Regions from separate parts of the Cupriavidus sp. TMH.W2 genome, predicted to be linked through region 1. Evidence: predicted binding sites of a transcription regulator. Region 1 holds the regulator's gene; each other region holds the start of a gene.

Region 1 (2,268 bases):
ATCGAGCGCCGCCTGGATGCGCTGCTCGACGACCTGCAGATCGCGCACCTGCGCAACAACCCGGCGCTGTCGCTGTCGGGCGGCGAGCGCCGCCGCGTGGAAATTGCGCGCGCGCTGGCGTCGTCGCCGCGCTTTATCCTGCTGGACGAGCCCTTCGCCGGCGTGGATCCGATCGCCGTGGGCGAAATCCAGCGCATCGTCAGCTTCCTCAAGGCGCGCAACATCGGCGTGCTGATCACCGACCATAACGTGCGCGAGACGCTCGGCATCTGCGACCACGCCTACATCATCAGTGAAGGCGCGGTGCTGGCCGCAGGCCAGCCCGAGGACATCATCGCCAATGACGCCGTGCGGCGCGTCTACCTGGGCGAGAACTTCCGCATGTGACATGACGGCCTGCCCCTGGCGGGCAGGCATTCCGGCGGGGCGCGCGCGGACGCGCCACAGCCAGCGGCGATCACGACCCATCAGCGATAGCAATTTCCGTTCCAACATCGGAAAGATGCGCATAAAATAGGTCGCATGAAACCGTCGCTACAGCTCCGCCTCTCCCAGCACCTGGCGCTCACCCCACAGCTGCAACAGTCGATCCGGCTGCTGCAGCTTTCCACGCTGGAACTGCAGCAGGAAGTCGAACAGGCCCTGACGGAAAACCCCCTGCTCGAGCGTGAGAACGACTGGATCGAGAGCCCGCTGCGCGTGGCCGCCGATGGCTCGGTCAACGTCCAGAGCGCACCCGCGCCCGCCCCCGCCGAACCGCAGGGCAATGGCGACGCCCGCGCCGACGGCGCGGGTGACGACGACAGCTTTGGCGATAACAACAGCGGCGACGACTACGGCAGCAGTGACTGGAGCCTGGACGACTTCGCCCGCCGCCCGCAAGGCGACGAGGACGAAAAGACGCCGATGCAGCTGCGCGAGGCCGAGCCCACGCTGCGCGAATACCTGATGGAGCAGCTGACGCCGCTGAAGATCTCGGCGCGCGACAAGGGCCTGGCCATCTTCCTGATCGAGTCGCTCGACGACGATGGCTACCTGAGCGCCTCGCTTGAAGAGATCTGCGCGGAGTTGCCCGAAGAACTCGAATTCGAGCTCGACGAAGTCCATGCGATCCTGACGCTCTTGCAGAGCTTCGACCCGCCGGGCGTGGGCGCGCGCAATGCCGCCGAGTGCCTGGTGCTGCAATTGCGCCGCCTGACCCACCCGCAGCGCGACCTGGCGCTGAATATCGTCACCAATCACCTGGAGTTGCTTGCAGTACGCGACTACACGCGGCTGAAGAAGGCGCTGCAGGTCGATGAAGTGGCGCTGAAGGCCGCGCACGACCTGATCCGATCCCTGGCGCCCTACCCGGGCCATGCCTACAGCCGCCCGGAAGCCGATTTCGTGGTGCCGGACGTGTTCGTGCGCAAGAGCGGCGGCGGCTGGATCGCGCAGCTGAACCCGGATGTGATGCCGAGGCTGCGCATCAACGATATGTATGCACAAATCCTGCGTGGCGCAAAAGGGGAAACCGGCACCGCGGGGTTGCAGCAGAAACTGCAGGAGGCACGCTGGCTGATCAAGAACATCCAGCAAAGGTTCGATACGATCCTGCGTGTCTCGCAAGCCATTGTCGAGCGTCAAAAGAACTTTTTCACCCACGGTGAAATCGCCATGCGCCCCTTGGTTTTGCGGGAGATTGCCGATACACTGGGATTACACGAGTCAACCATCTCCCGGGTGACGACCAATAAATACATGGCAACGCCGATGGGTACTTTCGAACTGAAGTACTTCTTCGGCAGCCACGTGTCCACCGAAACCGGTGGCGCGGCTTCATCAACGGCCATCCGCGCCTTGATCAAGCAACTGATAGGAGCCGAAGACCCGAGGAATCCCCTTTCCGACAGTCGCATCGCCGAACTGCTGGGTGAGCAAGGCTTCGTTGTCGCACGACGCACCGTTGCCAAGTATCGCGAGGCCCTGAAGATCCCCGCAGTCAATCTCCGCAAGTCTTTGTAGCCGAGCCCACCGCCTGCCTGGTGAGGCTCTTTCAGAAGGAGAAGCGCTATGAACTTCAAGATCAGTGGACACCACCTGGACATCACGCCCCCTCTGCGTGAGTACGTGGAAACGAAGCTGGAGCGAATCGTCAGGCATTTCGATCAGGTCATTGGCGTTAGCGTGCTGCTCTCTGTCGACAATCACAAGGAAAAGGACCGGCGTCAGTACGCAGAAATCAATCTACATCTCAAGGGCAAGGACATCTTTGTCGAGGCGCATCAC
Region 2 (2,268 bases), 620 kb from region 1:
TTCTCGCCCATGGTCAGCGTGAACCCGTCCGGTGCCTTGAAGGTCTGGCCGTACATGGCGGCGCGCACCTTGTCGGTGTCCGTCGTGCCGGCCTTCTTCACTGCCTGCGCCCACATATGGATGCCAACGTAGGTGGCTTCCATCGGGTCATTGGTCACGCGCTTGTCGCCGCCGGGCAGGTTGTTGGCCTTGACCCATGCCGCCCACTGCTTCTTGAAGGCTTCGTTCTCTGGGTTCTTGACCGACATGAAGTAGTTCCAGGCAGCCAGGTGCCCTACCAGCGGCTTGGTGTCGATGCCGCGCAGTTCCTCCTCACCCACCGAGAACGCCACCACCGGCACATCCTTGGCCTTCAGCCCGGCATTGCCCAGCTCTTTGTAGAACGGCACGTTGGAGTCGCCGTTGATGGTGGAGATCACCGCGGTCTTGCCGCCCTGCGAGAACTTCTTGATATTGGCGACGATGGTCTGGTAGTCGCTGTGGCCAAACGGGGTGTAGACCTCTTCGATGTCCTTGTCGGCGACGCCCTTGCTCTTCAGGAAGGCGCGCAGGATCTTGTTGGTGGTGCGCGGGTAGACATAGTCCGTGCCCAGCAGGAAGAAGCGCTTGGCGCCGCCGCCTTCCTTGCTCATCAGGTATTCCACCGCCGGGATCGCCTGCTGGTTGGGTGCCGCACCGGTGTAGAAGACGTTCTTCGACATCTCCTCGCCTTCGTACTGCACCGGATAGAACAGCAGCGAGTTCAGTTCCTCATAGACCGGCAGCACCGACTTGCGCGACACCGAAGTCCAGCAGCCGAAGGTCACCGCGACCTTGTCCTTGCTGACCAGCTGGCGCGCCTTCTCGGCAAACAGCGGCCAGTTCGACGCCGGGTCCACCACCACCGGCTCCAGCTTGCGCCCCAGCACGCCGCCGCTCTTGTTGATCTCGTCGATGGTCATCAGGGCCACGTCCTTCAGCGACGTCTCCGAAATGGCCATGGTGCCCGACAGCGAATGCAGGATGCCGACCTTGATCGGCTCCTTGGACTGCGCCAGCGCCAGCGGGCTGGTACCGATCATCGCCGCGGCGGCTATCGCCGACAGCTTCAGCATGTCACGTCGTTGCATTTTGCAGCTCCCGTTTGTCGTGTTGGTCAGGGACTACGCTCCCCGGGGGATGCTTCTGCAACTAGCGTGCCATGGCGGCAAGGCGGTGCGCGCGAGCCCGCCGGGCGCCAGGCGGCTTGCCGGCAAGGCAAGCGGGGGCAAATGCGGAGCAGGCATCCGCCGCCGCACCATGACAGTGCAGTCATGACGCGCACCGCTACTGTGCATGGGCACAAATCCGGGCAAGGTCGGGATCGGCAAATGCCAGCGCATGCGCGGCGGGCGCACCAATGGCGCGCACCATGCCCATCGCCGGCGCCGGGCACAAAAAAACGGGGCCCCTTCCGGGGCCCCGCTTGCGATGCCAGGACGCCAGTCCTTACATCACCATCATATTGGCGTTCAGGTTGTGCATGATCCACAGCGAACCCGCCACCACGATCACCAGGATCAGCGCCGTGAACAGCAGCGCGATCACGTTGCTGCGCTGCCCGGACGACGAGTCCAGGTGCAGGAAGTACTTCAGGTGGACCAGCATCTGGGCCACGGCCATGCCGAGGATGATCCAGAGCATGGTGCCCTTGTCCATGGTGCCGTCCATCACGATCTTGAACGGGATCACCGTCAGGATCACGGCCAGGATGAAGCCGATCGCGTACGACTTGAAGCTGGCGTGGCCGCCGGCGTGGCTGTCGTGCGCGTGCGAGTCGTGGGCGCCGTGCGCCGCCGGAGCGTTGTGTTGTGCCATCACAGATGTCCCATCAGGTAGACCACGGTAAACACGCCGATCCAGACCACGTCCAGGAAGTGCCAGAACAGCGACAGGCAGGTCAGGCGCTTGGTCAGGGTCGGGGTGATGCCCTTCTTCGACAGTTGCCACATCAGCACGATCATCCACAGCATGCCGCTGGCAACGTGCAGGCCGTGGGTGCCGACCAGGGTGAAGAACGACGACAGGAACGCGCTGCGGCCCGGGCCGGCGCCTTCGGCGATCAGGTGATGGAACTCGTTGATTTCCATCGCCATGAAACCCGCGCCCAGCAGGAACGTGATGCCAAGCCACACCATCACGCGGCTCAGGCTGCGGTTCTGCAGCGAGATCATCGCCATGCCGTACGTGATCGAGGAGAACAGCAGGATGAAGGTCTCCACCAGCACGTAGTTGAGCTCGAACAGCTCC
Region 3 (2,268 bases), on a different replicon from region 1:
GTGTTGGTGTAACCGGCCAGCCGCCGACCCAACATCCCCCGAACCAGCCGGCTGCCGCGTGAGAGCCCTGCGCGCTGTTGCGGCGCAATACATGGCACGGCAATTATTGAGACGCCGTGCCGGAAGTGCAAGCAAATTATTGTCAAGACAAGCTGCGGTGCGCAGCTTGTCTTGACATTAGATAGCGCTGACGGGCATCACCAGTTGGTTTCCCGCTCGGGGGTCGCGGAGATCCGGTGCAGCGTCAGGTCGGCACCGTTGAATTCGCCCTCGGCATCGAGCCGGATGCCGACCAGCTTTTTGAGAGTGCCGTAGACCAGCGTGCCACCGACCAGCGCCACCACAATGCCGAGCACGGTGCCGAGTGCCTGGGCGCCCAGCGACACGCCGCCCAGTCCGCCCAGCGCCTTCGCGCCGAAAATACCCGCGGCCATGCCACCCCAGGCACCGCAGAGCCCGTGCAGCGGCCAGACCCCGAGCACGTCATCGATATGCCATTTGTTCTGCGCCAGCGTGAACATATAGACGAAGAGGGCGCCCGCCACCGCGCCGGTGACCAGCGCGCCGAGCGGGTGCATCAGGTCCGAACCTGCGCATACCGCCACCAGCCCGGCCAGGGGGCCGTTGTAGGAAAAGCCCGGGTCATTGCGTCCGGCCGCCCAGGCCGCCAGCGTGCCGCCGACCATGGCCATCAGTGAGTTGATCGCCACCAGGCCGCTGATCTTGTCGACGGTCTGCGCGCTCATCACGTTGAAGCCGAACCAGCCCACCGCCAGCACCCAGGCGCCCAGTGCCAGGAAGGGAATGTTCGACGGCGGATGGGCGCTGATGCGGCCATCCTTCTGGTAGCGCCCGCGCCGCGCACCCAGCAGCAGCACCGCGGGCAGCGCGATCCAGCCGCCCAGCGCATGGACCACCACCGAGCCGGCAAAGTCGTGGAAGGGCGCGCCGGCCACGTGCGTGATCCAGTCCTGCACGCCGTAGCGCTGGTTCCAGGCAATGCCTTCGAAGAACGGGTAGACAAAGCCCACCAGTACGAACGTGGCGACCAGTTGCGGGTTGAAGCGCGAACGCTCGGCAATACCGCCCGAGATAATCGCCGGAATGGCCGCGGCAAATGTCGCCAGGAAAAAGAACTTGACCAGTTCGTAGCCGTTCTTCTGGACCAGTGTTGCCGCGCCGGAAAAGAATTGCACTCCGTACGCAATGGTGTAGCCGATAAAGAAATAAGCAATGGTGGAGACCGCAAAATCCACCAGGATCTTTACCAGCGCGTTGACTTGGTTTTTCTTGCGCACCGTCCCGAGCTCCAGGAATGCAAAGCCGGCGTGCATGGCCAGCACCATGATGGCGCCAAGCAAGATAAACAAGGCGTCGGTGCCGGTCTTCCAGTTGTCCATTTTGACCTCATGCTCAAAATGGGCGCATGGGCATGCAAAAAGCGTTCCAGAGACGGCCACATCCTGGTGCCGATTGCACCGTATCGGGTAAAAACCGCACCGGAATGCCGCGCACGCGCTGCGACCTGGGGCGGAGCCGGCAGGCATCGAGTTCTCGGCGGACTGCGGATGCGCCAGAATGGAGCCTTCTGGCCCGGTGATGCCGACCCGTTATGGTGCGTTGCCCCATTTGTGGGCATTGGTCCTGTGCCCAATGATTGCGGCCGGCCAAAGATGGCGCCTGGCAAGCGGAAACAGCGAGGGAAATTGCCCGCTAACCGGCCTCAAGCAAGGATTTGCGGGTTTTTTTGTCGCATTGGTGCCACTGGGGATTGCTCAACGCGCAACGGGCAGATTAGACTGCGCCGATCGATGGCTTGCCGCGAGGCGCGCACATCGGTGACGACGACCAACAAGGGAAATCAGCCATGAATAAAGGTGAACTGGTATCGGCCATCGCCGCGGAAGCAGAACTGAGCAATGCCGCCGCCGAGCGCGCGCTCAACGCAGCGCTGGACAGTATCAAGAAGGCAGTGGCAAAGGGTGATTCGGTGACGCTGGTGGGCTTTGGCAGCTTCAGCGCCGGCAAGCGCGCTGCCCGCACCGGCCGCAATCCGCGCACCGGCGAAACCATCAAGATTCCGGCCGCCAAGACGGTCAAGTTCTCGGCCGGCCAGGGTTTCAAGGACGCGGTGAACAAGAAGAAGTAAGCAGTTTTGCGTCCAAAGTGAAAGAAGCGGCCTGGCAGGCCGCTTTTTTTTGTTGGCGGCATGGTTTGCCGGACGGCGTTGCCGCCGGCAACAATGGCGGAGATCCGGGTTAAACTGCC

Evidence for each region. Region 1 encodes sigma-54, which starts transcription at its own class of promoters, with help from an activator protein. Its sites were predicted from a motif close to TGGCANGNAANCTGCTTT; they were not measured.
Region 2: a site for sigma-54 is predicted at 1,164-1,181, ahead of urtA (urea ABC transporter substrate-binding protein). Genes of this name have one in related genera too.
Region 3: a site for sigma-54 is predicted at 1,432-1,449, ahead of ACREYQ_RS24220 (ammonium transporter). Genes of this name have one in related genera too.

What each region holds. Positions count from the first base shown of each region.
Region 1 is NZ_CP193792.1:424,067-426,334, reverse strand. It holds gene lptB (LPS export ABC transporter ATP-binding protein) at 1-387, shown strand, start outside; gene ACREYQ_RS02020 (RNA polymerase factor sigma-54) at 523-2,004, shown strand; gene hpf (ribosome hibernation-promoting factor, HPF/YfiA family) at 2,053-2,268, shown strand, end outside.
Region 2 is NZ_CP193792.1:1,048,820-1,051,087, reverse strand. It holds gene urtA (urea ABC transporter substrate-binding protein) at 1-1,109, opposite strand, end outside; gene cyoD (cytochrome o ubiquinol oxidase subunit IV) at 1,468-1,836, opposite strand; gene cyoC (cytochrome o ubiquinol oxidase subunit III) at 1,836-2,268, opposite strand, start outside.
Region 3 is NZ_CP193793.1:1,461,418-1,463,685, forward strand. It holds gene ACREYQ_RS24220 (ammonium transporter) at 198-1,400, opposite strand; gene ACREYQ_RS24225 (HU family DNA-binding protein) at 1,868-2,149, shown strand.